One region of the Simplicispira sp. GW247-4R2A genome, then DNA from elsewhere that is predicted to be linked to it. Evidence: predicted binding sites of a transcription regulator. Region 1 holds the regulator's gene; each other region holds the start of a gene.
The links. Region 1 encodes LexA, which represses DNA repair genes until DNA is damaged. Its sites were predicted from a motif close to ACTGTATNNNNATACAGT; they were not measured.
Positions count from the first base shown of each region.

Region 2: AC07ZH_RS17190 (PA0069 family radical SAM protein) is a predicted target of LexA. The motif match lies at 3,580-3,597, and genes of this name have one in related genera.
Region 3: recA (recombinase RecA) is a predicted target of LexA. The motif match lies at 5,632-5,649, and genes of this name have one in related genera.
Region 4: imuA (translesion DNA synthesis-associated protein ImuA) is a predicted target of LexA. The motif match lies at 2,487-2,504, and genes of this name have one in related genera.

Region 1 covers NZ_JBWKZM010000007.1:36,861-44,656, reverse strand. The annotation lists gene AC07ZH_RS06850 (leucyl aminopeptidase) at 1-1,360, shown strand, start outside; gene AC07ZH_RS06845 (DNA polymerase III subunit chi) at 1,357-1,791, shown strand; gene AC07ZH_RS06840 (hypothetical protein) at 1,815-2,300, shown strand; gene AC07ZH_RS06835 (branched-chain amino acid ABC transporter substrate-binding protein) at 2,434-3,564, shown strand; gene AC07ZH_RS06830 (D-2-hydroxyacid dehydrogenase family protein) at 3,651-4,658, opposite strand; gene AC07ZH_RS06825 (hypothetical protein) at 4,698-4,838, opposite strand; gene lexA (transcriptional repressor LexA) at 5,168-5,842, opposite strand; gene AC07ZH_RS06815 (asparaginase) at 5,911-6,867, shown strand; gene adk (adenylate kinase) at 6,958-7,614, opposite strand; gene kdsB (3-deoxy-manno-octulosonate cytidylyltransferase) at 7,739-7,796, opposite strand, start outside.
Region 2 covers NZ_JBWKZM010000030.1:17,016-24,811, reverse strand. The annotation lists gene AC07ZH_RS17205 (wax ester/triacylglycerol synthase family O-acyltransferase) at 1-531, shown strand, start outside; gene AC07ZH_RS17200 (esterase/lipase family protein) at 541-1,401, shown strand; gene AC07ZH_RS17195 (alpha/beta fold hydrolase) at 1,581-2,474, shown strand; gene AC07ZH_RS17190 (PA0069 family radical SAM protein) at 2,485-3,573, opposite strand; gene AC07ZH_RS17185 (ABC transporter ATP-binding protein) at 3,715-4,686, shown strand; gene AC07ZH_RS17180 (ABC transporter permease) at 4,683-5,453, shown strand; gene AC07ZH_RS17175 (LysR family transcriptional regulator) at 5,483-6,364, opposite strand; gene AC07ZH_RS17170 (MFS transporter) at 6,557-7,792, shown strand.
Region 3 covers NZ_JBWKZM010000032.1:41,505-49,300, reverse strand. The annotation lists gene AC07ZH_RS17895 (DNA topoisomerase III) at 1-236, opposite strand, end outside; gene AC07ZH_RS17890 (SET domain-containing protein) at 356-901, shown strand; gene AC07ZH_RS17885 (biotin--[acetyl-CoA-carboxylase] ligase) at 898-1,794, shown strand; gene AC07ZH_RS17880 (SPOR domain-containing protein) at 1,801-2,538, shown strand; gene AC07ZH_RS17875 (sensor histidine kinase) at 2,621-4,069, opposite strand; gene AC07ZH_RS17870 (response regulator) at 4,327-5,001, opposite strand; gene AC07ZH_RS17865 (MarR family winged helix-turn-helix transcriptional regulator) at 5,056-5,568, opposite strand; gene recA (recombinase RecA) at 5,709-6,842, shown strand; gene recX (recombination regulator RecX) at 6,893-7,348, shown strand; gene argC (N-acetyl-gamma-glutamyl-phosphate reductase) at 7,386-7,796, opposite strand, start outside.
Region 4 covers NZ_JBWKZM010000019.1:66,264-74,059, forward strand. The annotation lists gene AC07ZH_RS13635 (PIN domain-containing protein) at 1-725, opposite strand, end outside; gene AC07ZH_RS13640 (hypothetical protein) at 1,038-1,346, opposite strand; gene AC07ZH_RS13645 (DUF72 domain-containing protein) at 1,426-2,316, shown strand; gene imuA (translesion DNA synthesis-associated protein ImuA) at 2,585-3,388, shown strand; gene AC07ZH_RS13655 (Y-family DNA polymerase) at 3,324-4,676, shown strand; gene AC07ZH_RS13660 (error-prone DNA polymerase) at 4,694-7,796, shown strand, end outside.

The DNA.
Region 1 (7,796 bases):
GCTGAGCTTTTACCAGAGCGCGGGGATTGCGGCCCGTCGGGTTCTTTTTGCCGGGATTGGCTTGGGGGATGCCCGTGGCGTGCGCCAGGCACTTGCGGGCGCCGCAGCCGCTTTTCGGTCACCTGGCACCAAGCGGGTTGCGATCTGCTTTGCCGCAGAGGCCAATGCGGCGGCAGTCTCCGCCGCCGTGCAAGGTGCTGCGCACGTGTCCTATGTCTATACGCTCACGAAGCCCAAGGGAGAAGCGTCTTCGCTGTCACGCGTGGTGGTGGGCGTGCACGAACCAACCGCCGTGGCACAGGCCTTCGCATCCAGCGTGGCGGTGGCGCTCGGGGTGGAACTGGCGCGCGAATGGGGCAACCGACCGGCCAACCATGCCACGCCGCGCATGCTGGCCGACGCGGCCAAGGCGCTTGCCAAGCAACCCGGCATCGCCTGCAAGGTGATGGGGCCTGCCGAAGTGAGCCGTCTGAAGATGGGGGCGTTCCTCGCGGTGGCGCGCGGATCTGAAGAGCCGCTTCGCTTTATCGAGCTGCGCTACACGGGCGCGGCCCGCTCGCAGGCGCCCGTGGTGCTCGTAGGCAAAGGCATTACGTTTGACACCGGCGGCATCTCCATCAAGCCAGCACCCGAAATGGATGAGATGAAGTTCGACATGTGTGGCGCGGCCAGTGTTCTGGGCGTTTTTCGAGCGCTGGCGCAGTTGCAGCCTGCCATCAATGTCGTGGGCCTGATCCCCGCCTGTGAAAACATGCCGGACGGCCGCTCGGTCAAGCCTGGCGATGTGGTGACGAGCATGAGCGGACAGACCATCGAAGTGCTCAACACCGATGCCGAAGGGAGGCTGGTGCTGTGCGACGCTCTGTGCTATGGCATGCGCCACAAGCCGGCCGCCATCGTGGACATCGCGACCCTGACCGGCGCCTGTGTCATCGCGCTGGGCGGCGTGCGCAGCGGGTTGTTTGCCTCAGACGAGGCGCTGGCCCAGGCATTGCTCGCCGCTGGCGAAGGTGCTGGCGATCTGGCCTGGCGCCTGCCGCTGGACGATGAATATGCCGAAGGACTCAAGAGCAATTTTGCCGATCTTGCCAATGTGGCCGGGCGACCGGCAGGTTCGATTACTGCTGCCAAGTTTCTCCAGTCGTTTGTGGGCGAGGTGCCGTGGGCGCACCTGGATATTGCGGGCACGGCCTGGAAGAGTGGGACGGCCAAAGGCGCGACGGGCAGGCCGGTGGGCTTGCTGGTGAATTGGCTGCTTGCGCGTGCACAACCAGATGCCGCCTCGGCTCAGAACGTGCCACGCGGTCGGGCCAAGAAGGCGCCGCGACCTGCCCGCGCCGCCAAGATCTCTGGTACATGACCGAGATTGCGTTTCACTTCAATGCACCGGACAAGGTGACATACGCCTGCCGTGTAGCGCGAAAGTTGCTGCGCCAGGGCCAGCGCTTGGTGATCCGGACGCCGCTGGCGTTGATGGACCCGCTCGACGCCATGCTGTGGAACATGGCGCCGCAGGATTTTGTTGCGCACTGCAGGCTGGGGGATGCTCCAGAGTTGCTGCAGGCCTCTCCCATCGTGTTGGCGCACGACGATGCGTGTGAGCTGCCGCACAGGCAGGTGCTGCTGAACCTGGAAGGCGGCGTCCCGCCAGGGTTTGGCAGCTTCGAGCGACTGATTGAAGTGGTGGTCGCCGACGATGAGGCAGACCGTGCTGCCGCCCGCGTGCGCTGGAGACATTATGTGCAACGTGGCTACGCGCTGGTGCGCCACGATCTAGCGCAGGGGGTGTGATGCCAGAACCTTCCGTTCCAAGAGTGCCGCCCCGATTTGTACCCACCCTGACCGAGGTGGTGCAGGATGCCGCTGCCGAGCGGGCCGGGCCATCGCCATCGTCGCCATCGCCATCGCCATCGACCGGGTCGATGGCTGGGCTTCATGCGCCGTCGGCCGTGAGCCGTCCAGCTGTCCCTGGTGCCGCAGCATTGCGGCCGGATGCACCAACGCCCAGGGCGCACTCCAGCGCGCCTTCCAAAGGGTCGGCTACCCAGGTGCCGCCGCCCGAACCTGTGCATTCGGTGCTGAGCAAGGATTTTGAGGAGCTGTTGGTGCACCGGGTGATGCAACGTGTGGACGTATCGCTCGATATTCGCCTTCGCGGTGCCATTGCCGCAGTGGTGGAAGAGCAAACCCGCTCCATCGTCCCTCGCCTGCGCGAAGAGATCGAGGCGGTAGTTCGTCAGGCGGTGTACGAAGCAGTCGCTGACGAGCTCGCGGCAGGGGTAGGAACGCCGCCAGCATAAGGACAGCTTTTGCGCATCGCGCTGCGCTGATTTGCGCGTGTTCCCTAGTGCCGCTGGGCATGAATATGCGTTATCTTCTTCGGCGTTGAGACACAAAAAGATGCTCAGCGTTTAATCTTTACTGGAGATTCCTATGCAATTGAAGTTGAAACTGACCGTAGCCGCAGCGTTTGCAGCTGTTGCCGGCATGGCTCTGGCCCAGGAGCAAGTGGTCACGATTGGTCACGTCGCCCCGGTGTCGGGTGCGCAAGCCCACTACGGCAAGGACAACGAAAATGGCGCGCGCATGGCCATTGAGGACTTGAATGCCAAGGGTGTGACCATCGGCGGCAAGAAAATCAAGTTTGAACTGCAGGCCGAAGATGACGCAGCGGATCCCAAGCAAGGTACGGCAGCTGCCCAGAAGCTGTGCGACTCCAAGGTTGCCGGTGTGGTGGGTCACCTGAACTCGGGCACGACCATTCCCGCATCCAAGGTGTACCACGACTGCGGCATTCCCATGGTGACGGGTGCTGCCACCAACCCCAGCCTGACCAAGCCCGGCTATGACACCACGTTCCGCATCATCGCGAACGACAACGCCCTTGGCGCAGGCTTGGCGCACTATGCCCACGATACGCTCAAGCTCAAGTCTTTTGCCGTGATTGACGACCGCACGGCCTACGGCCAAGGCGTGGCAGACGTGTTTGCCAAGACCGCAGCGGGCCTGGGCATGAAGCAGGTTGATCAGCAGTTCACGACCGACAAGGCAACGGATTTCATGGCGATTTTGACCGCCATCAAGGCCAAGAAGCCGGACGCCATCTTCTTCGGCGGTATGGACCCACAAGCCGGCCCGATGCTGCGCCAGATGGAGCAGCTGGGGATGGCTGACGTGAAGTACTTTGGCGGCGACGGCGTTTGCACCGCTGCACTCGCCCAGCTCGCAGCCGGCGCCAAAACGCTGAACAACGTGGTCTGTGCTGAAGGTGGTTCGTCGCTCGCCAAGATGCCTGGCGGCAAGGCGTGGAAGGAGCGCTATGACGCCAAGTACCCAGGCGAGTTCCAGGTGTACAGCCCCTACACCTACGACGCCACGATGCTGCTGGTCGACGCTATGAAGCGTGCCAACTCAGTGGACCCCAAGGTGTACGTGAAAGAACTGGCGAAGTCCAACTACAAGGGCGTGACCGCCACGATCGCCTTTACGAAGAATGGCGAAATGCAGACTCCCGCCATCACGTTGTACCACTACATCGATGGCAAGAAAAACCCGCTGAACTAAGGTCCTGTTTTCAGGCCTTGTGCCTGAACCCAAAAAAGGCTTCCCTCGGGAAGCCTTTTTAATTTCCAGCCGCGTACGGGCTTGCGTTACCGTCGAACCTGAAGCGCTCCTGGGTTGACGATATTGGTAGGTGTGCCGCGTATGAAATTGAGCACGTTGTCGAAAGCGGAGCCAAAATACAGCTCGTAATTGTCCAGCTCCACATAGCCGATGTGGGGTGTGCAAATGCAGTTTTCCAGGCGAAGCAGCGCGTGTCCTTGCAAAATGGGCTCGCTTTCGAAAACATCGATCGCGGCCATGCCGGGACGGCCCCGGTTGAGTGCTGCCAACAGGGCATCGGCCTCAATCAATTCAGCCCGTGAAGTATTGACCAGCAAAGCAGTGGGCTTCATATAGGACAGAGTTTCGAGGGTGATCAAGTGGCGGGTTTCCGGGGTAAGCCGCAAATGCAGTGAAACAACGTCGCATTGGGAAAAGAAGTCTTGCTGCGTGATGGCCACCTGGTAGCCGTCGGTCAGTGCTTGCGCACGTGACGCCTCGCTGCCCCAGATGCGCACGTTCATCCCGAAGGCACGGCCGTATCCGGCCACGATTTGACCAATGCGACCGTACCCCCAGATGCCCAGGGTTTTGCCGCGCAGGACGCTGCCAACGCCGAAGTTGGCCGGCATGGAGGCAGCCTTGAGTCCTGACTGCTGCCAGGCGCCGTGCTTGAGGTTGGAGATGTACTGCGGCAGGCGGCGCATGGCCGCGAGTACCAGTCCCCAAGTGAGCTCGGCTGGCGCCACGGGAGACCCGACGCCTTCGGAGATTGCAATGCCGTGCTCCGTGCAGGACCCTATGTCGATATGGCTGCCGACCTTGCCGGTCTGCGCAATCATTTTCAGGCGGGGAAGTTTCTCGACCAGCTGGCGTGTGATGTGCGTGCGTTCGCGGATCAGGACAATGATGTCCGCATCTTTCAGTCGCACTGACAGCTGACCAACGCCCTTGACGGTGTTGGTGTACACCTTGGCGGAGTGGGCATCGAGGCGGGCGGCGCAGTGGAGTTTGCGAACCGCATCCTGATAGTCGTCGAGAATCACGATATTCATCGCCCGATTGTGCCTTGCAGACTTCCCCTTGCCTTCTCGTCAACAAAGGCGTTCGTGCGCAGCCAGGCGGTCAAGTTCCGCACATACGTCGGCCATGCGGCCCACGATGGCCAGCCGCTCTGTAGTGCCCTCACGCATGCGCAGTACGCGCACGGGTCGCGCCGGGTGAGTTTTCAGCATGCCTGACGCAGCGCTGCATGCATGTCTCTCGGGCGGCTGCTCGGATTGCGCTGCACATCCGGTTCTATGGTTGGGGGTGAAACCACGCGTGTGCGGGGAATCGTGTGCGGGACGGGGACGTGCGGGCATGTGGCGCTCGGCTGTGCCGAGCCATTGGCGCGCAGAAAAAAAGGACAAAGTCAGTTGTGAGGCGCGAGCCAGAAGACTGTGCATGTGAAGCTCCCATGAAAATGGATGAACACAGGCAGGATTGACGTAGCTATGCATCGCAGGGATGGTGAGGCTCCTGCCCCGCCAAGCGCCCGCCACCTGCGGCGCATAGAAAAGGGTCAGTTCAACATGGTGTTGCGGATCAGGCCGACAGCCAGGCCTTCAATCTCGAAGGGCTCACCTGGCTGGACGACGATGACGGGAAAGTCCGGGTTCTCGGGCAGCAACTCAATTGCGTGTGCCGTGCGCCGCAGGCGCTTGACGGTTACCTCGTCACCGATGCGGGCCACGATGATCTGGCCGTTGCGTGCCTCGCGTGTTTGCCGAACCGCGAGCAGATCGCCATCCATGATGCCCACGTCGCGCATGGACATGCCGCGCACCTTGAGCAAGTAGTCGGGTTTGTGCTCGAACAGGCTGCTCTCGACGCACCAGGTCTGTTCGATGTGTTCCTGCGCGAGAATGGGAGAGCCTGCCGCCACGCGCCCTACCAGGGGCAGCGCAAGCTGGGTGAGTCCGGGAATGGGAAGGCTGAATTGGGTGCCGCGCGCGGCGTTGATGTTGCGTACCGCCTCGCTGCGCAGCCGGATGCCGCGCGACGTGCCGCTGATCAGTTCGATAACGCCTTTGCGAGCCAGCGCCTGAAGATGCTCTTCTGCCGCGTTGGCCGACTTGAAGCCCAGGGCTGTGGCAATTTCGGCACGCGTTGGGGGCGCGCCGGATTGCGCAATGGCAGTCTGGATCAGATCCAGAATTTGTTGCTGTCTGGGGGTAAGACGGGGGCCGTTGAACATGGTCGTACTGCGCAAAGCAGGCCTGTATGAAGCTTCAGTACCTGTATTTTTAAACAGTTTTTCGGGAGATGCAAGTGGCGAGACAAAAAATCATGGTGTTGGGTACTGGCGGCACGATTGCTGGGAGCGCTGTGCAGCCTGGTGACAACGTTGGCTACCAGGCGGGTGAACGGTCAGTGCAGGCCTTGCTGGGGGGGCTTGGGCACCTTGCCTTGCCGCCGGAAATGGACCTGGACGCAGAGCAAGTGGCGCAGATTGACAGCAAAAATGTCGATTTCGAGCTCTGGACCGCGTTGCACCGCAGGTGTGTGGTGCACCTCGCGGATGAGGCGATTCACGGCATTGTCATTACGCATGGGACGGACACCTTGGAGGAGACGGCCTGGTTCCTGGCCTGCACCTTGGAGGCGCGCAAGCCTGTGGTGTTGACCTGTGCCATGCGGCCTGCTACGGCGCTCTCGCCTGATGGTCCGCAGAACCTGCGCGATGCGTTGGCGCTGGCCTGCCAGGCGCGCACTGCGGGGGTGAGTGTGGTGTGTGCCGGCGCGGTGCATTCGCCGCGTCATGTGCAAAAGCTTCACCCTTACCGGGTGGACGCTTTTGGTTCAGGCGATGCCGGGCCGGTGGGCTGGATGGAAGAAGGTCACCTGCGCCTGACACACTCTTGGCCCAGTGCCGGGAACGTGGACAGGTCCGCTTTTTCCGTGCCGCAGGAGGGTGCTGCCTGGCCATGGGTAGAAATCGTGCTCAGCCATGCGGGCGCCACTGGAGCACAGGTGGATGCGCTGGTGCGGGCAGGTGTGCGCGGCCTGGTGGTCGCAGCGACGGGCAATGGAAGCTTGCACTACCGACTTGAGGCCGCTTTGCAGCGGGCGCAGCAAGCGGGGGTGCTGGTGCGTGTGGGGAGCCGTTGCCCGTTTGGCCAGATCGTAGGCACGCCTGGCCATGGCTTGCCACTGACTGGTGGGCTTTCGCCGGTGAAGGCGCGCATTTCGCTGATGCTGGAGCTGATGCAGGCCCAGTGAGCTGCGTACAGCTTCTGGCGACGGGCGACGCAAAAAAAAAGCGCCCATTGCTGGGCGCTTTGTCTGCTGGCGCTGCCGGGGTCGGCGGCGTCAGTTGGCCAGTGCCTGGAGCGCGCGGGCGGTGATGTCTTCCACGCTGCCGGTGCCGCTGATGGAGCGGTATTTGGGGGCGCTGGCCGAGTCGCGTTCGGCCCAGCCAGCGTAGTAGTCGACCAGCGGCCGCGTCTGGGCGCTGTAGACCTCCAGGCGCTTCTTGACCGTGTCTTCCTTGTCGTCCTCGCGCTGAATGAGTGGCTCACCCGTCTCGTCGTCGGTGTCGGCCACCTTGGGGGGATTGAATTTGACGTGGTAGGTGCGGCCGCTGGCAGAGTGCGAGCGGCGCCCGCTCATGCGTTCGATGATGGCGTCAAACGGAACGTCGATTTCCAGCACATAGTCGAGCTTGACGCCCGCGTCCTTCATGGCGTCGGCCTGTACGATGGTGCGGGGAAAGCCGTCAAACAGGAACCCATTGGCGCAATCGGCCTGGGCGATGCGCTCTTTCACCAGGCCAATGATGATGTCATCGCTCACCAGGGCGCCAGAATCCATGACGGCCTTGGCCTTGAGACCCAGCGGCGTGCCAGCCTTGACAGCGGCGCGCAGCATGTCGCCAGTCGAAATTTGCGGAATGGCGTACTTTTGGCAGATGAACGCGGCCTGTGTGCCCTTTCCGGCACCGGGGGCGCCCAGCAATATGAGTTTCATGGGGTCCTCTTGGTTGGTGTTAGCGGGTGACTTTGCACACGTCGTTCCTTTGTCCCTCTGCCAGCGTGCACGTCAGCAAACGAGGATAGCACGCGCTTCCCGCGCTCTTGCTTACGGGGCCGACTCAGGCAAAAAGGGCGCGCACGCGCTCCAGGTCTTCAGGCGTGTCCACGCCTTGGCCG
Region 2 (7,796 bases), on a different contig from region 1:
AGCCAGGCGATGAAGACAACCATGGGCCAGATGAAAAGCATCCTGCCCACCGATTTCCCCTCGATCGGCATTCCCTGGCTGATGCAGGCGGCCGCCTCGCTCTACGGCAAGGCCCGGGTGGCGGAGCGCTTGCCACAGGTGGCCAACGTGGTGATCTCCAACGTGCCCGGCCCGCAGGTGCCGATCTACCTGGCTGGCGCGCGCGTGCTGGCCAACTGCCCCACCAGCATCGTCGTGCATGGGCTGGCCCTGAACATCACGGTGCAGAGCTTCGACGCGCACATGGATTTCGGCCTGATGGCCGACGCGGCCGCCCTGCCCGACGTCAAAGCCCTGGCGCTGGCGCTCGATGCGGCGATGGAAGAGCTGCGGGCATTGCCAGTGCCCGCCAAAGCTGCTGCCGCGGTAAAAATTCAGCGCACGCCCAAAAAACCCACGTTCAACCCCAATGCAACACCGACGCGAAAAGTGTCGCGCACGCGACGCACCGCTCGGGTCACCGCCGATGCCAACGGCGCCCCCAATCGCTAGGATGTTTTCATGGTGTCTACGCTCTATGCCCGCATCCGGCCCTGCCGCCCTCGCCCGATTCGCCCGGAAGCCGGCGACGACCCCGCCAGTGCGCTGGCCCTGACGGCCCCCAGCCTGTGGCTGTTGATGCTGGAAGCGCGGGCACCGTGGGAAGCCATGGGCTTGGCCGCCGTTTCGCCCTGGCTGTCGAAAATGCCCTCGGGGGACGGCCACCCGGTGCTGGTACTGCCTGGCCTGGGGGCCTCGGACATCAGCACTCTGGCGCTGCGCCGCTTTCTCAAACGCCAAGGCTACAGCGCCCACCCCTGGAAACAGGGCTTGAACCTCGGTCCGCGCGACGGCGTGCTCGACGGCTGCCGCGAGCGCCTGCGAGCCCTGTGCGCAGAGCACGGCGCCCCGGTCAGCATCGTGGGCTGGAGCCTGGGCGGCATCTACGCCCGCGAACTGGCCAAGGAAATGCCCAAGCAGGTGCGCTGCGTCATCACGCTGGGCACCCCCTTTACCGGCCACCCCAAGGCGACGAATGCCTGGCGCTTCTATCGGCTGGTCAGCCGCCAGCAAGCGCCCGACGAAGAGCTGTTGGCCGAGGTGCGCAAGCCGCCACCGGTGCCCACCACGTCGATCTACAGCAAGACCGATGGCATCGTCGCCTGGCCCTGCAGCATCAACCCGGCGCGCCATGCGCACACCGAGAACATCGAGGTGCACGCCAGCCACATTGGCATGGGCATGAACCCGTTGGCCATGTACGCCATCGCCGACCGCCTGCGCCAGGATCCCGCGCACTGGAAGCGGTTCGACGTGCAGGGCGCGCGCCGCTGGTTCTTCAAAGTCGCGCACCAGCCCGAAGTCGTGGCGCAGTGGTATTGAATTCGGACACCCCCCTGCGTCGCTGCGCTCCCTCCCCCCTCTCTCAAATCGCTGCGCGATTTGGGAGGGGGGACGCCCCCAGCGCGGCGGGGCGGCCCTTGCGCGGGGGCCGCTGGTACAGGGCGTGCCGGTCTCACGCGCCACTGATGGTGCACAGCGCGCGAGGCCGCTGAGCCCCCATGCAAATTCAAGCCAACGGCCTGCGCATTGAGGTGGACGACCAGGGGCCGGAGGACGGGCCTGTCGTGCTGCTCATCATGGGGCTGGGCATGCAGCTCATTGCCTGGCCACAGGCGCTGGTGCAGGCTTTGACCGGGCGCGGCTTTCGCGTCGTGCGTTTCGACAACCGCGACATCGGGCTGAGCCAGGGTTTCGACCAGGCAGGCGTGCCCAATATCGCGGCAGCGGGCCTGCGCCACTGGCTGCACTTGCCGGTGCAGTCTCCGTACAGCCTTGCGGATATGGCGCGCGATGCTTTGGGCGTGCTCGATGCCCTCGGCATTGAGCGTGCCCACGTATGCGGCGCGTCGATGGGCGGGATGATTGCGCAGCATCTTGCCGCCAGCGCACCAGAGCGTGTCGCCAGCCTCACGCTGATGATGACCAGCAGCGGTGCACGCTCGCTGCCCAAGCCGTCTTGGGCCGTGCAACGCAAGCTCCTGTCGCGCCCACAGGGCCCCGGACGCGACGCTGCGGTGGACTGGATCGTCAAGCTGCTGCGCACCATCGGCAGCCCCGGCTACCCGGCAGACCCCACTGCGCTGCGGGCGCTGGCACTGGAATCGGTGCAGCGCGCCTGGCACCCTGCGGGTTCGACGCGCCAACTGCTGGCTATCGTGGCCGACGGCGACCGCACGCCGCTGCTGCCCCGCATCACCGCGCCCACGCACATCGTGCACGGCGCCGACGATCCACTGCTGCCCCCGGCCTGCGCCCGCCAACTGGCGCAGCACATCGCAGGGGCGCAAACCGACTTCATTCCCGGCATGGGCCACGACCTGCCGGGCGCACTGCTGGAGCGCTTGGCAGAGGGTATTTCACAGACTGCCGCACGCGCAGGCGTGAGCGCCTGATGAGACGTCCCTAAAACAACTCCCGCTGGGCCCGCAGCGCCGCAGGCCGAAAAAGCGAGACGTCCGGCGCGCGGCGCTCGCGCTCGTAGCCCAGGCGCTCGCAGGCTTTGTTGAAGCGCTGGCGCAGCAGATCCGCCCATATCCCCTGCCCCTTCATCCGTGTCGCGAAGTCGGCCTGGTAGTCCTTGCCGCCGTGGAGGTCCTGTACGCGCGCCATCACGCGCGCGGCGCGGTCGGGGTAATGCAGATCGAGCCATTGGCGAAACATGGGCGCCAGTTCCCATGGCAGGCGCAGCACCTGGTAGAACGCGCGGCGTGCGCCCGCCTCGTAGGCGGCGGCCAGCACCTGCTCCATGTCGTCGTTGATAAAAGGAATCTGCGGCGACACGCTCACACCCACCGGCACGCCAGCCTCGGCCAGCGTGCGCAGGGTGCGCAGGCGCCGGTACGGCGCAGCGGCGCGCGGCTCAAGAATGCGCGCAAGTTTCGCGTCCAGCGTGGTGATGGTCACGTACACCGCCGCGAGACCCTGCGCACCCATGGGGGCGATCAGATCCAGGTCGCGCTCCACGCCACTGCCCTTGGTGACGATGGAAAACGGGTGCCGGGCGCTGCACAGCACCTCCAGCGCAGCGCGGGTCAACCGCAGTTCGCGCTCCACGGGCTGGTAGGCGTCGGTCACGGTGCCCACGGCAATCATCTCGGGCTGGTAGCGCGGGTGGGCGAGCTCTGCGCGCAACACCTCGGCGAGATTGCGCTTGGCAACCAGACGCGTCTCGAAATCCAGCCCCGGCGAGAGGCCCAGGTAGCTGTGGCTGGGCCGGGCATAGCAATAAATGCAGCCGTGCTCGCAGCCGCGGTACGGGTTGAGCCCCTGGCTGAAGCCGATGTCCGGCGAATCGTTGCGCGTGATGGCGCTGCGCGCGTCCTCAAAACGCACCTGCGTCACGGGCAGCAGCACCTGCGCCCCATTCTGAGCCTCCACCGTGCCCCAGCCGTCATCGAAGGCATCGCGCGCATCGCGCTCGAAACGGTGCGGCTGCCGGTACGCCACGCCACGGCCTTTGAGCGCGTGCAGAGGAATCAGGATGTCAGACATCGCGATACTGTACATATAATCAGTAGTTTCTGCGCGCCATACCAACCCAGGCAACAAGCCGCTGTTCACGTCACAATGTCCGGCCCCATCGCCTTCCTTGCGCGCGCTGCGACGCTGCGCGGCATCTGCACTCCCTGATCCATGTCTTCGACTGCTTCCATCTCTCCGAACGCCTCCGACAGCATCGTCCGTGTTCGCGGCCTCTCCAAAATCTACGCCGGAGGGTTCCAGGCACTGAAAAACGTCAACCTTGACATTCGCCGGGGTGAAATTTTTGCCCTCCTCGGCCCCAACGGGGCCGGCAAGACCACCTTGATCAGTGTGATCTGCGGCATGAGCAACGCCACCACCGGCACGGTCACGGCCGACGGTCACGACACCGTGCGCGACTACCGCGCCGCGCGCGCCGCCATCGGCCTGGTGCCCCAGGAGCTGCAGACGGATGCGTTTGAAACCGTGTGGGCCACGGTGAGCTTCAGCCGTGGGCTGTTTGGCAAGCCCCCCAACCCGGCGCTGATCGAGAGAATCCTCAAAGACCTCTCGCTCTGGGACAAAAAGGACACCAAAATCCTCGCCCTCTCGGGCGGCATGAAGCGCCGCGTGCTGATTGCCAAGGCGCTGTCGCATGAGCCCAGAATCCTGTTCCTCGACGAGCCCAGCGCCGGTGTGGACGTGGAGCTGCGCCACGACATGTGGCGCCTGGTGCGCCAGCTGCGGGACGGCGGCACCACCATCATTTTGACCACGCACTACATCGAAGAGGCCGAAGACATGGCCGACCGCATTGGCGTGATCCGCCAGGGCGAGCTGATCGTGGTGGAAGACAAGGACGTGCTGATGCGCAAGCTGGGCAAAAAGCAGCTCACCCTCACCCTAAGGCAGCCCATGGAGCAGGTGCCTGTAGCGCTGGAGCGCTGGCCGCTGGAGCTGGGCAAAGGCGGCCAGGCGCTGACCTACACCTTCGACTCGCAGCAGGAGGACACCGGCATTGCCGAACTGCTGCGCGCGCTGGCCGCACAAAGCATTGACTTCAAAGACCTGCACTCCAGCGAGAGTTCGCTCGAAGACATCTTCGTCAGCCTGGTCCACGACACGAAAGCACACACCGCATGACCGGTTTGAACACCCATGGCGTGCGCGCCATTTACTTCTTTGAAATGAACCGTGCGTTTCGCACCTGGATGCAAAGCCTGATAGCGCCGGTGCTCTCCACCTCGCTCTATTTCATTGTCTTTGGCTCGGCCATCGGCTCGCGCATGGGCGACATTGGCGGCGTCAGCTACGGCGCCTACATCATCCCTGGCCTCTTGATGCTCTCGCTCCTGTCCGAGAGCATTTCCAACTCGGCCTTTGGCATCTACATGCCCAAATGGTCGGGCACCATCTACGAGCTACTGAGCGCACCGGTCAACTGGGTGGAAGTGCTGCTGGGCTACGTGGGCGCGGCAGCCACCAAGTCCCTGCTGGTGGGGACGCTCATTCTGTCCACAGCGCGGTTTTTCGTTCCCTACGAAGTGGCGCACCCGGTGTGGATGGTCGGTTTCCTGATTCTCACGGCCGTCACCTTCTGCCTCTTCGGCTTCATCATCGGTCTGTGGGCCGACAGCTTTCAGAAGCTGCAGATCATTCCGCTGCTGGTGATTACGCCGCTGACCTTTCTGGGCGGCGCGTTCTACAGCATCAACATGCTGCCGCCGCTGTGGCAGAAAGTGTCGCTGTTCAACCCGGTGGTCTACCTCATCAGCGGCCTGCGCTGGGCGTTTTACGGCCAGGCGGATGTCAACATTGGCGCAAGCGTGGGAATGACGCTCATGTTCATGGCCGCTTGTCTAGCGGTGGTGTGGTGGGTGTTCAAGACGGGGCGCCGCATCCGGCGTTGAGTGCACAGCGTTTGAAGCACCCGGTCACCTCAGTCTTCCATGGTTTGCGGAATAGCATCTCGCATCAGCGCCACGAAACGCAGCAGTCGAGACGGATAGAAGCTTGCGTAGGGGTACGTGAGGTACACAGGGAGCGGCTGTGCGCACCACGCGGGGGCCAAATGCAGAAGACGCCCTTGTGCAAGGTCCTTCGTCAGCATCCAGCGCGAACCAACGGCAACCCCCAATCCGTGTAACGCGGCACTCCGCAACGCATAGAGGCTGTCGGTGCTCATCACCGGACGCAGTGCGATACGCTGCGATGCGCCGCTGTGCTTGTGGGTCAAGGTGATCTCGCGCCGGTAGTAGGTCTTGAGCGACAGCCAAGGGAAGGCTTGCAGGCCATCGGCGTCCTGCGGTATTGCTTGCCCGGCCAACACCGACGGCGCGGCGACCACGATGCGCCGCACTTCGGCAAGCTTGATGGCGACCACTGACGGGTCGGTGGGCTCGCCGACCTGGATGGCGCAATCGACCCCCTCGACGATGAAGTCATGCACTTCATCGCGCAACACCCACTCGACCGAGACACGTGGACAGGCGCGCAAAAACTCGGCCAGCGGCCCGACGTAGTGCTCTTGTCCGAAAGCATGCGGTACCGCCACCCGCAACAAGCCCTCAGGCGTTTCCTGTGCGCCGCGCAAATCGGCTTCGAACGCGGCCCAGTTCGCCAGCAGCTCCTTGGCACGCTCGAAACAGCGTTCGCCTTCAAGTGTCAACCCCATGCCGTGGGTCGAGCGCTGCAGAAGTCTGACGCCAAGCGAACGCTCCAAAGTCTGGAGGCGCCTGCTGATGGTCGGCTGGGTGATCTGCATCTGCGCTGCTGCCGCTGACAGGCTGCCCGATTCCACGATGCGAACAAAAGTGGCCATCAGCTGCAGCCTATCACCAGAGTCGGCCGCGCGTTCAGCAGATACGACGGTCGGTGGGAATGCACTTTTTATCATGCACAAAGCGTATAACAAAAGTACGCTCCAAGGCACTACCCAAGCAGATCTTGTCCAAAGATACTCTGCTCACCCCCTACGAATCGCTCTACTGACCAGGGTAAACACGGTAATTTTATGCAATCAGAGAATATCCACTCCACCGCGACTTCACCCACACAGGCGTCGTCTTTGCCCGCCTCGCTGGTGTTCCTGTTGGCCAGTGGTGCCGGTCTGGCGGCGGCCACACTCTATTACGCCCAGCCCATGCTCGGAGAACTGGGTACTGACATCGGTGCCACTCCACGCAGCGTGGGTATGGTGCCGACCCTGACGCAACTGGGCTACGCACTTGGCATCCTGGTGCTGGCTCCACTGGGCGATCGCTATGACAGGCGGAGCATTATTGTCTTCAAGGCCGGCGCCCTGGTGCTGGCACTGCTCGCAGCGGCAACAGCGCCATCCATGGGGGTGCTGCTGGTGGCCAGCCTGGCGATTGGCGTGCTCGCCACCATGGCGCAGGACATCGTGCCGGCAGCCGCCACACTGGCACCCGAAGCGCACCGGGGCAAGGTGGTCGGCACCGTCATGACGGGCCTGCTGCTGGGCATCCTGCTTTCCCGCGTGGTCAGCGGTTACGTTGCCGCCCATTTCGGCTGGCGGGCGATGTTTGGTGTTGCCGCACTCAGCATTGCAGTGATCTGCATTGCCGCCTGGCGCCGCCTGCCGCGCTTTGCGCCCACCACCCAACTGCCTTATCGCGCCCTGCTCGGCACCCTGGTGCAACTCTGGCGCCGCCATGCCTCGTTGCGCCGCGCCACACTGGCGCAAGGCCTGCTGTCGGTCGGCTTCAGCGCCTTCTGGTCCACCCTCGCCGTGATGCTGCATGGCGCGCCCTTCCACCTTGGCAGCGCCGCTGCGGGTGCCTTTGGCCTCGCCGGTGCGGCGGGCGCGCTGGCAGCCCCGATCGCCGGGCGCGCGGCAGACCGGCACGGCCCCGAATGGGTGACGCGTATCGGCACAAGCATCGCCATGGTCTCGTTTGCTGCGATGGCATTGGCTCCCCTGATGCCACCGCATGTCCAACTGGTACTGCTGGCAGTCTGCGCCATTGGTTTTGACCTGGGCGTCCAAGCCACACTGATCGCGCACCAGACCATCGTCTACGGCATCGACCCTGCCGCCCGCAGCCGGCTCAACGCGGTGCTGTTCGTGGGCATGTTCCTGGGCATGGCGGCTGGCGCTGCACTGGGCAGTCAGTTGCTCGCCTCCTTCGGCTGGAACGGGGTCGTAGCACTGGCAACGGCCATGGCATTCGCAGCGCTGGTGACACGCATGTGGCGAGGCGGCATGCCGAGTCCCCAAGTGGCTTGATGCG
Region 3 (7,796 bases), on a different contig from region 1:
AGGTCAAAGCGCGGCGGAATCACCGGCAGGTTGGCAAAGCTCCACTTGCCGCGCTTGACGTCGAATTCTTCCGGCGCCTGGATCTCGACCAGGTGGCCGACGGCGCTGGTGACGACGTACTGGTCGTTCTCGAAATGCTCTTCGTGCTTGTCGAACTTGCCCGCCATGGGCGTGAGTGCGCGCACGATGTCTTGTGCGACCGAAGGTTTTTCTGCGATGACGAGGGTTTTGCTCATGGGGTTTCGTACTGGGGCGCCGCGGCCGGACAGGGCCGCGCGCGCTTCTACAATCGGGCTTCCTCGCGCGTACACGCGCACGCGCAGGTGTGCATATTCAAAGTAACAGAAGTTTTGCCATGCCTTCAAGCACCGTGCCCGCCTCCCACGCCGGACGCCGGCTCCAGACCCGCCGCTCCGGCGTACACGGCAAGGGCGTCTTCGCCGTGCAGGATATCGCCGAGGGCGAGGTGCTGATCGAATACACCGGCGAGGTCATCAGCTGGCAGGCGGCGCAGGACCGGCACCCGCACGATCCGCTGCAGCCCAACCACACGTTTTATTTTCATGTCGATGAAGACCGCGTGATCGACGCCAAGTTCGGTGGCAACTCCTCGCGCTGGATCAACCACAGCTGCGATCCCAACTGCTTTGCCGATGAGCAGGAGGGCCGCATCTTCATCACCGCGCTGCGCAACATCGCAGCGGGCGAAGAGCTGAACTACGACTATGGTCTGATCATCGAAGAGCGCTACACGCCCAAGCTGAAGGCCGAATACCCCTGCTGGTGCGGCGCGGCGAACTGCCGCGGCACCTTGCTCGCCCCCAAGCGCGGCCCGTGGGCGCCGGCGCCGCTGGCCAAAAAAGCCCCCTCCAAACCACGCAAGACGCGGGCCGGCGCATGAGCGCGGCGCCAGGCCTTGCGCCAACCCCTGAGCCGACTGGAGGTGCGCCAGTGAACGAACCCCTTCGCTGGCCGCTGGAAGACTTGTGGCAGGCGCTGGCGCCGCGCCTGCCCGGCTTTACCGCCGAGCTGCTGGCAACGGTCGATTCGACCAACACCGAGTGCATGCGCCGCCTGCGCAGCGGGCAGAGCGAGCCGCTCTTGCTGGTCGCGCTGGCGCAAACCGCAGGGCGCGGGCGCATGGGGCGGGCCTGGCAGAGCGTGGGCGCGGAGCCGGGCGCGGCACTCACCTTTTCACTGGCGCTGCCGCTGGCGCCGCGCAGTTGGTCGGGCTTGTCGCTGGCCGTGGGCCTGTGCGTGGCGCAAAGCCTGCAGGCCGAGTTGCCGGCGGCGGGCGGCCGCGAGCCGCGCATCGCGCTCAAGTGGCCCAACGATTTGTGGCTGCAGGGCGCGGGTGGCCCGGAGCGCAAGCTCGGCGGCATTCTGGTCGAGACGGCCAGCTTGCTGGCGCCCAACGCGGCCGGCCCTGCCGCGCGCTGGGTGGTGGTCGGTGTTGGGCTGAACGTGGCGCCGCGCAGCAGCGAGGGGCTGAGCATGCCCGCCGGCTGCCTGCACGAGCTCGATGCGCGCTGGGACGCCCCCACCGCCTTGGGCCGCGTCGTCCCGCATCTGGTGGACGCCCTTGAGACCTTCGAAACGCAGGGCTTTGCGCCCCTGGTGGCGCCCTTTGCCGCGCGCGACGCGCTGGCCGGCCGGGCCGTGCGCCTGTCGGACGGCCGTGAAGGCGTGGCAGCCGGCGTGGGGCCAGACGGCGCGCTGCACCTGCAGAGCGCGGCAGGCCTGGTGCAGGTCAGCAGCGCCGAAGTGTCGGTGCGGCCCGTTGTGGCAAGCTAGGCGACCATGCTGCGCGCGCTCGTCCTCCTGCTTTTGCTCGCCAACGGGGGCTACTACGCCTGGTCGCAGGGGCTGCTGCGCGACTGGGGCCTGGCGCCGCACGAGCAGGCCGAGCCGCAGCGCCTGGCCAACGAAATCCACCCTGAGCTGCTGCGCGTGTTGCCGCAGCCCGGCACCCAACCGGCGTCTCCCGCCGCTGTGTCGGGGCAGCCGGCGCCCACCGCGCCCGCAGCCCCTGCAGTTGCGCCCGGTACGCCGGCGCAGAGCACGCCCGAGGCCGCCGCTGCCTCTGCACCGCAAGGCGAATGCCTGCAGGCTGGCATCTTCGACGCCGCGCAAGCCGACGTGCTGCGCCGCGCCGCCAGCGCGCTGCCCGAGGGCCGTTGGCGTCTGGAGCCGGCGACGCTGCCGGGCCGCTGGATGGTCTACATGGGCCGGTTTTCCGACCCTGACCAGCTCGCCAAGAAGCGTGCCGAACTGCGCGCGCTGAGCATCGCTTACGACCGGCCGAACGGGACTCTGGAGCCGGGCCTGTCGCTGGGGCGCTTTTCCACCGAAGAGGCGGCGCAGCGCGGCCTCGCCACCCTTGCCGCCAAGGGCGTGCGCTCGGCGCGTGTGGTGCAGGAGCGCGTGGACATGCCTGGCTTCATGCTGCGCCTGCCCGAGGCCGACGCGCGCCTGCGCGCCCAGGCAGAAGACTTGCGCGCTGCGCTGGCCGGCAAGGCGCTGCGGCCCTGCAGCTGAAATTTTAGTAAAAAAAGCCCTAGCGCTTATACCCATTGCGCTAGCAGCTATCAAAACAGAAGCTAACACCGGCTGCAAGAACTCAGGCTTCCGAAGCATCCAGCGCCGCGAAGCGCACGCTGAAGCACGCGCCTGGCGGGGTGGCGCCGGGGCGCACGTCTTCCACCACGATGCGCGCGCCGTGCTGGCGGGCGATTTCCTGCACGATGGGCAGGCCCAGGCCGGAGCCGTCGGCGTCGTTCCCCAGTGCCCGGTAGAAGGGCCGGAAGATCAGCTCGCGCTCGGGCTCGGGCACGCCGGGGCCGGAGTCTTCCACCTGCACCACCAGCACGCGGCCAAAGGTGTCGGCCAGCACGCGCGCCGTGACCACGCCGGGGCGCTCGGGGGTCGAGGGGGTGTAGTTGATGGCGTTGTCCACCAGGTTGCGCACCAGTTCGTGCAGCAGCGTGGGGTTGCCCAGCATGCGCACGCCGGGGGCGCCGGGCAGGGCGCCGTCGTAGCCCAGGTCAATGCCTTTGTCGAGCGCGCGCGAGATCGCGTCGTGCACCACGTCCACGGTGATCTGCGCCAGGTCGCAGGGGATCAGCGCCATTTGCGCGCTGCTGCTCTCGGCCCGCGCCAGCGCCAGCAATTGGTTGACGCTGTGGGTGGCGCGGATGCTCGAGCGCCCGATCTGCTCCAGTGAGCGCTTGATCTCTTCGGGGCTGGTGCCTGCGCGTTGCGCCAGGTCGGCCTGCATGCGCAGGCCCGCCAGGGGCGTCTTGAGCTGGTGGGCGGCATCGGCCAGGAAGCGTTTTTGGGTCGCCAGCGAGTCGTTCAGCCGGGTGAGCAAGTCGTTCACCGAGGCCACCAGCGGCGCCACTTCCAGGGGCACGGTCCGGTCGTCGAGTGGTGAGAGGTCGTCGGGCTTGCGCGCGCGGATGCGCTCTTCGAGCTGGTGCAGCGGCTGGATGCCGCGCGCCAGCGCCAGCCACACCAGCAGCACGGCCAGCGGCAGGATGATGAACTGGGGCAGCATGACGCCCTTGATGATCTCGGTGGCCAGCACGCTGCGCTTCTCGCGCGTCTCGGCCACCTGCACCAGCGCCAGCGGCGCATTGGGCAAGGACAAGCGTACCCAGATATAGGCCATGCGAATGTCCAGCCCGCGCAGCTCGGCGTCGCGCAGGTGCACGTCGCCGGTGCTGGGGGCTTCGTCGGCTGGCGGTGGCGGCAGCTCGCGCTCGCCCGAGAGCAATTCGCCGCGCGGCCCCAGGACTTGGTAATAGACCGTGTCGGAGTCGTCGGCGCGCAGGATTTCGCTGGCGGGCTGCGGCAGGTTGAACTGCGCCCTGCCGTGGCTGACCGAGACCAGCTGCGCCAGCGCCTGGGCGTTGTATTCCAGCGCGCGGTCAAACGGTTTGTTGGCAATGCCCTGCGCCACCAGCCAGGTCAGCGCCAGGCTCACGGGCCAGAGCAAGAGCAGCGGCGTGAGCATCCAGTCGAGGATCTCGCCAAACAGAGAGCGCTGCTCGCGCTGGAAGAGCTTCAAGATCGCGGCCCTGGTTTGGGGTGAAAAGTGGCTCTAACGCAGGATGGGAAAGCGCTATAAGCTACTGGATTAGTAGCAATAGGCGCCTGCTTTTTGGGGCGTATCGCCGCACCCTCGACGCAACATACTGGCGCGGCCTCGGCCAGCGGCCACCGTGCAAGGGCCGCCCCGCCGCACTGGTGGCGTCCCCCCTCCCGCAGCGCGAAGCGATGCGAGAGAGGGGGGATGGAGCGAAGCGACACAGGGGGGTGCTTCAATCAACTCGGAATCTTTTCCAGGCAATACCCCAGGCCGCGCACGGTGGCGATGCGGATCGGGCCCTTTTCAATCTTTTTCCGCAGGCGGTGGATATAGACCTCGATGGCGTTGTTGCTCACCTCTTCGCCCCATTCGCACAGGCGCTCGACGAGCTGGTCCTTGCTCACCAGGCGTCCAGCGCGCTGCAGCAGCACTTCGAGCAGGCCGAGCTCGCGCGCCGAGAGCTCCACCATCTTGCCGTCGATGGTGGCCACGCGCCCGGCCTGGTCGTACACCAGAGGCCCGTGCTTGATGGCGCTGCTGGCGCCGCCCATGCCGCGGCGTGCCAGAGCGCGTACGCGCGCTTCAAGCTCCTGGAGCGAAAACGGCTTGGCCATGTAATCGTCGGCGCCCAGGTCCAGGCCCTTGACGCGCTCATCCACGCTGTCGGCGGCGGTGAGGATCAGCACCGGCAACGCCGAGCCGCGCGAGCGCAGGCGCTTGAGCACCTCCAGCCCGTGCATGCGGGGCAGGCCCAGGTCGAGGATCAGCAGGTCGAACTCGTTGTTCGTCATCAGCGCGGCGTCGGCTTCGCTGCCACTGGCCACGTGGTCCACCACCGCGCCCGAGCTGCGCAGTGTGCGCAAGAGGCCATCGGCCAGCACTTGGTCGTCTTCAGCAATGAGGATGCGCATGCGGGTCTCCCGGATTCGACTTATGACCGGGCAAGAGTGCCCCTGCCTGCGATTCTAGGAGCGCCATTGGCCCGATGGTGCGCCGCTGCCATAGGTTTCCAGGCCAATGGCGACCACGGTGGCCACCGCATCGCCGACCTCGGCACGAAACTCTGCCTCGGCCTGCGCCACGGCGTCCTGAAACGCCTGCAGCCAATCCAGACCCGTGGGCGTGAAGCCGATGCGGCGTGCCCGGGCATCCGACGGGTCCGCCTCGCGGCGCACCAGGCCCCAGGCGGTGCACTGGTCCACCAGACTGGCCATGGCCTGCTTGGACATGCCGGCGCGCGCTGCCAGGTCGGTCAGCCGATCGCCGGCGAGCGACAAATGCCGCGTGATGTGAACGTGCGCGGCCCCCACCTGGTCGCGCGCCGCCAGGTTGGACAGCGCCAGCGGCACCTCGACATTGCGCGCCATGAGTTGCAGCACGCGCGCGTCAAAGCGGCGCAGCGCATCGCCCATCAAGCGGCCGAGGTGGGTCTGGCGCCAGGCGTCGGAGGGTGGGGAGACGGGCATGGAGGCGGGCATGGTTTATTGTCAGGCAAACTGACTATAAATCATCTTTACGGGAGAATACTTCGGCCCTACATTACTGGTCAAGCATCCAGTATTTCCCACGGGGTGCAGACAAAAACCTCGTCAACGCATTGAATTTCCAGGAGATTTCCATGAGCACCCCAACCAACCACAGCATGCCCGCCGACGGCGAAAAAGCACGTGCCCTGCAAGCTGCGCTGGCGCAGATCGAGAAGCAGTTTGGCAAGGGCACCATCATGCGGCTCGGCGAAGGCGAGGTGATCGAGGACATCCAGGTGGTGTCCACCGGCTCGCTTGGGCTCGATGTGGCGCTCGGCGTCGGCGGCCTGCCACGCGGCCGCGTGGTGGAAATCTATGGCCCGGAATCCTCGGGCAAGACCACGCTGACGCTGCAAGTCATCGCGGAAATGCAAAAGCAGGGCGGCCAGTGTGCTTTTGTCGATGCGGAGCACGCGCTCGACATCCAGTACGCGCAAAAGCTGGGCGTGAACCTGCAAGACCTGCTGATCAGCCAGCCCGACACCGGCGAACAGGCGCTGGAGATCGTCGACAGCCTGGTGCGTTCGGGCGCGGTGGACCTGATCGTCATCGACTCGGTCGCGGCGCTCACGCCCAAGGCCGAAATCGAGGGCGACATGGGCGACAGCCTGCCCGGCCTGCAGGCGCGCCTGATGAGCCAGGCGCTGCGCAAGCTGACCTCGACCATCAAGAAAACCAACTGCATGGTCATCTTCATCAACCAGATTCGGATGAAGATCGGCGTCATGTTCGGCAGCCCCGAGACCACCACCGGTGGCAACGCGCTCAAGTTCTACGCCTCGGTGCGGCTCGACATCCGCCGCATCGGCTCCATCAAGAAGGGCGAGGAAGTCATTGGCAACGAAACCCGCGTCAAGGTGGTGAAGAACAAGGTCTCGCCCCCGTTCAAGACGGCCGAGTTCGACATCCTGTTTGGCGAAGGCATCTCGCGCGAGGGCGAAATCATCGACATGGGGGTAACCGCGCGCATCGTTGAAAAATCGGGTGCCTGGTACGCCTACAACGGCGAGAAGATCGGCCAGGGCCGTGACAACGCGCGCGAATTCCTGCGCGAGAACCCGCAACTGGCGCGCGAGATCGAGAACAAGGTGCGCGACAGCCTGGGCGTCGCCCTGCTGCCGGCTGGCGCGCCGGTGCTTGCGGTGCCCGGCGACGATGCCGCCGATGGCGTGGTGCCGGCACCAGTGTCTGCGCGGGGCAAGAAATCAGAAGAAAAAGTCGCTTGAGCGCTTACCCAGTAAGCGCTAGAAGCTACAAATTCAGGAGTCTCTAGGCAGTGCGCACCCCGCCGCCTTCGCTCAAGGGCCGGGCGCTGCGCCTGCTCTCGCAGCGTGAGCACTCGCGCGCCGAACTGGCACGCAAGCTGGCGCGGCATGTGCAGGACGGCGACGACCTCGCGGCCGTGCTGGACGACCTTCAGGCCAAGGATTTCATCAGCGAGCAGCGGGTGGCCGAGTCCGTGGTGCACCAGCGGGCGGGCCGCATGGGGCTCATGCGCATCCGCCAGGAACTGCAGGCCAAGGGGCTCTCGGGCGAGGCGGTGGAGCAAGCCCTGGCGCCCTTGCAGGGCACCGAGCTGGAGCGTGCCGGCGAACTGTGGCGCCGCAAGTTCGCCGAGCCGCCCGCCGACGCCTCGGCGCGTGCCAAGCAGATGCGTTTTTTGATGGCGCGCGGCTTCTCGGGGGACGTGGCCTCGCGCGTGCTGCGCATGGCAGACCGGGACGAGGCCTAGCGCCGTTTCGCGGCGTCCGCCGCTTGGAACAGGTCTCTTAGAGGCCGAAAATCAACCGCAGGTTTTGCACCGCCGCGCCGCTGGCACCCTTGCCCAGGTTGTCCAGTCGCGCCACCAGCACCGCGTGCCGGTAGGCCTCGTTGGCGTACACGCGCAGTTCCAGCGCGTTGGTGCCGGCCAGCGCGGGCGCGTCGAGCTTGCCGTTGTCCGTGGGCGGCAGTACGCGCACCCACTGCTCAGGCGTGTTGCTGCGGGCGTAATGCGCGGCCAGCGCGTCGTGCAGATCGGCTGCCTTGGGCTGGCCGGGCAGCAGGTCCAGATGCAGCGGCAGCTCCACCAGCATGCCCTGGCGGAAATTGCCGACGGCGGGAATGAAAATAGGCCGGCGCGTGAGGCCCGTGAACTGCATGATTTCCGGCAAATGCTTGTGCGTCAGGCCCAGCGCATA
Region 4 (7,796 bases), on a different contig from region 1:
TCCCATGCGTCGATCATGCCCAGTACGATGCGATCGAGGTTCTCGAACTTCTTGCTGCGCAGTTGATTCAGCGGAACTGCCGCAACAGCTGGCGGCTTGGCCCTGATAGGTACGACGGCGGTGGCTTCCTCGATGGCGGTATCGAGCAACTCGATGTCGCTCCAGATCTCGAAGCCGTCGTCACGCAGCGCCCCTTCGAGTTTTCCGTCCCGAACCAGGGCGATGTGGCGTCCAGCCTTCGCCTTGACGTCCAGCGCAGCTTCGAAGATCCAAGAGTCCGGGATGTCCTTGCGCCGGTTCTCCCGTTTCTCTTTGCCATTGAACGGCGGGCTGACGTTGAAGTACCTGGCCCAGGCTCTCTCGCCGTGCTCGCCTGTGAACGGCAGCACCTCGATCTTGTTGGCGGCCAGGTACTTCCTGAGGACCTCGACCGAGTGCCGATCCAGTTCGGCGCGGCTGGGCACCCGAAGGTCTGGGTTGACCAGGCCGTCGCAGATCATGCCGAGTGACCCACCCTTGAGTTCGCCGAGCTTCGAATTCGCCGCGACGATCACTTGGTCGTAGTCGTCCAGAACTTGGGTCCGGCGCTCCTCCAGTGCGATCAGCGGGATGTAGAGCTTGGCCACGCCTTGCTGCACGCGCCTCAGTAAACGGCCAAAGTTGGGGTGTCCGAATGGCGTCTGACGCAGCAGGCTTGTGTCGAAGATGATGTGGAAAAGGTCCATGAACTGCGACGCGGAGGCTCAGACTGAATGTCCCGATGATAGGGGCCGGCATTACGTCGACAGGCCGATTTTCGCAACTGCTGTCGGAGGCGCTATGCAAAGTCCGTTTAATCTGCTGCACAACAGCTGAGATACCGCAAAAGCCGCCCTTGGTGAACTTCGGCTGTCAGCCTCTGTGGACACAGGGCTTGCCATGCGCCCGAAGGCGATCTCAGCGGCTTGTTCATACGGAGGAAAGAAAAGCAATCCGTCCAGCGCAGCATCAAAATGCTGAGGCAACGCGATCCACCAGCGTTAGCGCATCCAGGCGCTTCATGCCAACCGCACTTCGAAGTACGCACCGTCCCCCTCACCCAGATCCCTGAACCCAGCTTGCTTGGCCGCAACGCTCGCCTTGCCCCATGTCTTGAGCAGCGTAAGGTCCCCCGCGGAGACCACCTCCGGCGCGGAATCCTCCAGGCTGGTCATGGTCTTGAGAGCAGCAGCCACCTGCTCGGGGCCGCCCAGCTGCTTTTCAAGCGCTTTGGCGTAACGTACCTCCGCTGCAATGCGCTCCTTGACTGGGAGCTCTCCGGGGTAGTCGCGCAGGGTGACGGCGTAGGTGGACTCGATGATTTCCATGGTTCTTCTCCTGTGAATGCTGGATAAATATACAGCTTTCTCGAGAAGAACGTGGCTAGGATGCGCGGAGGAGGTACCCATGATCTGGCTGGTCGGAACGGCATCCTGGACGGACAAGACGCTGCTGGAGAGCGGCAAGTTCTACCCGGCAAGCGCGAAGTCGCCCGAAGCGTGGCTGCGCTTTTATGCCTCCCAGTTCAACCTGGTGGAAGTCGATACCAGCTACTACGCCATCCCCTCGGTGAGCACCGCCCAGCACTGGGCGGAACGCACTCCGCCGGGATTCGTTTTCAACATCAAGGCCTTCAGCCTGTTCACCGGGCAGTGGACGAGCACCGACGTGTTGCCTAAGGACATCAGACAAGCCCTGGGGGCCGGGCGCAGGATGGTCTACAAGGACATGGCCACTGAATTGCGGGACGAGCTGTGGCGACGCTTTGCCGCCTCGCTCGTGCCGCTTCAGGCCAACGGCAAGCTGGGCCTGGTGCACTTTCAGTTCTCACCCGCGGTGTCTCGCCACCCACAGGGCGTGGAACACATCGAGCACTGCCTGGAGCAGCTGCCAGGGCACACCCTGAGCATCGAGTTTCGCAACCCCAGCTGGTGGGAGAGCGAAGAAGCCACCGCCCAGACCCTGGCCATGCTGCGACGCCTCGGGCTCGTGCACACGATCGTCGATGGCCCCCAAGGCTCGGCGAACAGCGTGCCGGCCATATGGGAGAGCACCCATCCCGAGCATGCCCTGCTGCGCCTGCACGGGCGCAATGCGCTGGCCTATGGCAAGCCCGCCAAGACGGCCGCTGAGCGCTTCGACTATGCCTACGACTCCGAGGAACTGCAGGCACTGGCCCAGCGGTTTTCTCCCGTTGCCCGGTCGGTGAAGTACGCCCACGCCGTATTCAACAACTGCATGGAAGACAAGTCGCAGCTCAATGCGAGGGAGTTTCGGGAGCTGCTGGCAGTGGTCTGATGAACTGCCACCGCATACCCGATCACGGTGAGGGGGTTTTGTCCTGGTGGGGCCATCCTGGGTGCGCCGCGCGCCGCACCAACATCACCTGCTATCAATCTCGGGAGGGCAAGTGCAGCGCCCTGGCCGAAGCAAGAATCTCCTGGCATGCCCTTGCGATGCAGCCATATACTGTGCTTTCATACAGTTATCGGCCCACGTCTTGCCCCTCGCCATTCCCCTTCCTTCCTGCCGGGACGACGCGTCTGACCTGCACCCAGCAGTCGGCATGCGCCCGTGCGCGCCAGAGCCCAGGCCCTTGCCAGCGCATGTGGCAGAGGCGCTCTGGCGCGGCACCGAGATCGGAGGGCAAGCTGCGGCCACGGTCCCCACGGGCTTTGCTGCGCTCGATGCCCAGTTGCCCGGTGGGGGCTGGCCCAGGCGCAGCCTGACCGAGCTCCTGACGGCGCAAGCAGCGGTTTGCGAGTGGCGCCTGCTCGGCCCTGCCATTCCCGCGTTCACGCGGGAGCGCGGTCGCCTGTACCTGGTGGCGCCTCCCAAGGAGCCGCATGTGGGTGGGTTATGCCAACTCGGCCTCTCGGTCGACCAGGTCGTCTGGATAGAGGCCGCCACCCCTGCAGAGCGCCTCTGGGCAACCGAGCAGCTGATCAAGGCCGATCCGGCGGGCGCCATCGTCTCCTGGCTTCCCCAGGCCAGGCCGGAGCAGATTCGACGGCTTCAGGTGCAAGCCCATGGTTGCGAGGCACCGGTGTTTCTGCTGCGACCGGTGACGACGCTGCGCGATGCGTCATCGGCGCCGCTGCGCCTCTGCATTGCCCTGGGCACAGGTTGGCAACTGGAGGTGCGGATCACAAAGCGCCGCGCCGCCTCGATGGACAAGGCCCTGCAATTGCAAGCCATACCCGGCCAATTGGCAGGTGTGCTGCCGCCCAGGCTGATCCGGATCCCTGCACCGGCAGCTGCTCCCGCTCCCGCAACCACCCCACCGTCTCGACTGGAGGCTGCCGATGCTCGGACATTGGGCCGCGTTGCTCCCCGTCCCGTCGCACCCACCCACCCACTCGCCCATTGATGCAGCCGCCCTCGGCGTCTGGGCGCTCCAGTTCACACCGAGGGTGACCGTGCTCGAAGAGGCAGTGCTGGCAGAGGTGCAGGCCAGCGCGCGGCTGTTTGGCGGCCTGGAGGTGCTGCGCCAGGCGATGGAGGACGGCGCCGCGGAGCTGGGTGCACAGATCACCTGGGCACCGACGGGGCTCGCTGCCCTGGCCTTGGCCCGCACCGGCCGCGGGGATGGCTTCATGCACCCCTTGGCCAGGCTGCTCGACGCCCTGCCACTGTCCTCGCTCACCCAGGTGGCCCGCCACGAAGCCACCTTGGCGCGCGTCGGCTGCCGCACGCTGGGCGACGTGCGGGCACTGCCGCGCGGGGGACTCGGGCGGCGTTTCGACAAGCAGTTGCTCACCGCGCTTGACCAGGCCTATGGCCTGCGCCCCGAAGCCTACGAGTGGCTCACGCTGCCCGAGCGCTTTTGTGCGAGGCTGGAGTTCATGTCCCGGGTCGAGACCGCTCCCGGGCTGCTGTTTGGCGCGCACCGCCTGCTGGTGCAGATGGCCGCATGGCTGTGCGCGCGCCGCCTGGGCGCCACCGCGTTCACGCTGCGCTGGTTTCACGACGCCATGCGCCCCAAGGACGCGGGCACCAGAGGCGAGATCACCATCCGCACCGCGCAGCCCATGCAAAGCGTGGCGCACTTTGCCCGGCTCCTCTCGGAGCATCTGGACAGGGCCAAGCTGCTTGCGCCCGTCGGCGACATCGAACTGGTCGCGGCCGAAGTGGCGCCGGTGGTTGAATGCAGCCGCTCGCTGCTTCCAGAGACCACCTCCAAGAGCGCGGGCATTGCGCTGGCGCTCGAGCGTATCCAGGCGCGCCTGGGGGCGGGCTGCGTGCGCCGCCCGGTGCTCCGCCAGGACCACCGCCTGGAATGGATGCAGCACTGGGAGAGCGCAGAAGCCTTCGAGGCCCTCTCTCCCCAAAGGGCCCAGGGTGCCCCGGCGCCCGCGAGCGGCAGCAGCAAGCCGTATGCGCTTCCTCTGCCCACCTGGCTGCTGAGGGACCCCTTGCGCCTGCCCGAGCGCGAGCACGCCCCCATTTACCAGGGCCGTTTGCAGATGCTGCTCGGTCCTGACCGTGTAGAGGGCGGCTGGTGGCACCGCAGCAGCGAGGGAGCCGACGCGCAGCCGCTCAACGTCCAGCGCGACTACTGGCTGGCCTTGAGCCCCCACGCGGGGGTGCTGTGGATTTACCAGGAGCGGCTGGCGGGAGAGCAGACGGCCTGGTTTTTGCACGGGCACTTTGGATGAGCGGCGTGGTCACTCCCATGGCTACTCGCACCCCACCTGGCGCCCACGCTTTGCCGGCGTATGCCGAGCTCAAGTGCCTGTCCAACTTCAGCTTTCTGCGCGGCGCCAGCCGCCCGGAGGAATTGGTCGAGCGGGCCAAGGCGCTGGGCTACAGCGCCCTGGCCATGGCGGACGAATGCAGCATGGCGGGCGTGGTGCGCGCGCATGTGGCAGCCAAGGAGCTTGGCCTGGCGCTGGTCCTGGGGTCGCAGTTCTGCATCGAGCCTGCGGAGGTGGGAGCAGAGGCGGATGCGAAGGCGAAGGAGCCCGCCTGCACCTTGGTCGTGCTGGCGCAGAACCTCGCCGGCTACGGCAACCTGTGCGCCTTCATCACCCGCCTGCGGCGCGCCAGCGAGAAAGGTACTTACCGCGCCACCATGGCGGATGTCACGGGTGCGGCGCTCGCGGACTGCCTGGTGCTGCTGTGCCCGGAGCGCGCATCGAGCGATGGGGAGCTGGAGCGGCTCGGTCGTTGGGTACTCAAGGAGTTCACCGGCCGCTGCTGGATCGGCGTGGCCCAGCTGCGCCGGCTCGACGATGAGCTGTGGCTGCACCGCATGCGCGCTCTTTCTGCCTTGACCGCGCTGCCGCTGGTGGCAGTGGGCGACGTGCACATGCATGTGCGCTCACGCAAGCCCTTGCACGATGTCCTCACCGCGACCCGTATCGGCAAGCCCCTGGCCGAATGCGGCGACGCCTTGGAGCGCAGCGCCGAGCGGCACCTGCGCAGTCGCCTGCGCCTCGCGCAGACCTTTCCTGCAGAGCTTTTGCAGGAGACCCTGCGCGTGGCGGCGCGCTGCAGCTTCAGCCTGGACGAGCTGCGCTACCAGTACCCCGACGAGGTGGTGCCGCCGGGCCATACGGCCACGAGCTACCTGCGCCAGGCGACCTATGAAGGCGCGGGCCGGCGCTGGCCGGCAGGCATTGCCACCCAGGTGCAGGAGCAGATCGAGCACGAGCTCGAACTGATTGGCGAGCTCAAGTACGAGCCGTATTTTCTGACGGTGTACGACATCGTGGTTTTTGCCCGCTCGCGCCACATCCTGTGCCAGGGCCGGGGCTCGGCGGCCAACAGCGTGGTCTGCTACTGCCTGGGCGTGACGGAAGTCGACCCCGCGCGCATGTCGGTGCTGTTCGAGCGATTCATCTCCCGGGAGCGCAACGAGCCGCCGGATATCGATATCGATTTTGAGCACCAGCGGCGCGAAGAGGTGATCCAGTACCTCTACAACAAGTACGGGCGCGACCGGGCAGCGCTCACCGCCGCCGTCATCACCTACCGCCCGCGCTCAGCCATTCGGGACGTAGGCAAGGCGCTGGGGTTTGACCTGGAGACGGTGGATGCGATTGCCAAGGGCCAGCAGTGGTTCGATGGCAAACAGGTCCGGCGCGAACGGTTCGAGGAACTGGGCATGGAGCCCGAGTCGCTGGCGGTGCGCCAACTTGTTGAATTGACCGGGCAGCTGATCGGGTTTCCGCGGCACTTGTCACAGCACACCGGCGGCTTTGTACTGACCCGCGATTTGCTCTGCCGCACGGTGCCGGTGGAGAACGCCTCCATGCCCGATCGCACCGTGATCCAGTGGGACAAGGACGACCTGGACGCAGCAGGCCTCCTCAAGGTGGATGTGCTGGCCCTGGGCATGCTCTCGGCCCTGCGGCGCGCTCTGGACTTCATCTCGGATCGGCGCGGCTACGCGTTCGGCATGCAAGACATTCCCGCAGAAGACAACGCCACCTACGACATGATCTGCAAAGCCGACACCGTAGGCGTCTTCCAGATCGAGAGCCGGGCGCAGATGAGCATGCTGCCGCGCCACCGGCCGCGCTGCTTTTATGACCTGGTCATCCAGGTGGCTATCGTGCGGCCAGGGCCCATTCAGGGCGGCATGGTGCATCCGTATCTGAACCGCCGCCAGGGCAAGGAGCCGGTGGTGTATCCGAGCAAGGACCTGGAACTGGCGCTCGGACGCACGCTGGGGGTGCCAATTTTTCAGGAGCAGGTGATGCAGGTGGCCATCCTGGCGGCTGGTTTTACGCCGGGTGAAGCCGATGGCCTGCGCAGGGCCATGGCGGCGTGGAAGCGCAAGGGAGGATTGGAGAAGTACTACAGCAAGATAGTGGATGGCATGACCGCACGTGGCTATGAGCAGGCGTTTGCCGAATCGATTTTTGAGCAGATCAAGGGGTTCTCGGAGTACGGGTTTCCAGAGAGCCATTCGGCCAGCTTTGCGCTGCTGGTCTACGCCTCGTCCTGGATCAAGTGCCACGAGCCCGCGGCGTTCCTTGCCGCCCTGCTCAACAGCCAACCGCTGGGCTTTTACTCTTCCAGCCAACTGGTGCAGGACGCGCGGCGCCATGGCGTCCAGGTGCGGCCGGTGGACGTGACGCACAGCGACGTGGAGTCCACCTTGGAAGATCTGTCCGAAGTTCCTGCCGTGCGGCTGGGCCTGCGCATGGTCAGAGGGCTGCAGAGCCACAGCGCCGAGCGCATCGTGCAGGAGCGAAGCAGAGCGCCGTTCGACAGCGCGCAAGATCTGGCCCGGCGGTGCCACCTGGAACTGCACGAGATGAAGCTGCTGGCCGCTGCCGGTGCGCTGCAGAGTCTGGCGGGGCATCGCCGGCAACAGGTCTGGGAAGCGGCTGCCCTGCACGCGGTGCCTGAACTCCTGCACGGCGCGCCGGTGGACGAGGAGGTTCTGGTGCTGGAAGAGGCCAAGGAAGGCGAAGAGGTGCTGTGGGACTTTGCCTCGGTGGGGCTGACGCTGCGCAGCCATCCGATGGCGCTGCTGCGAGCGCGCCTGGAGCGCTACCGCCTCAGGACTTCGGAGCAACTGCGCCAGGTTCCCGATGGGCGCATTGTTCGCACCGCCGGCATCGTGACCGTGCGCCAGCAGCCGCAGACGGCCGGCGGTACGGTCTTTGTGTCGCTCGAAGACGAGTACGGATCTATTCAGGTCATTGTCTGGCGCGGGGTGCGCGAGGCGCAGCGCGAGGTCTTGCTCGGCGCCCGGCTACTGGCTGTGAAGGGGCGCTGGCAGCGTGAAGGGGATGTGTGCAATCTGATTGCACAGAAGCTGG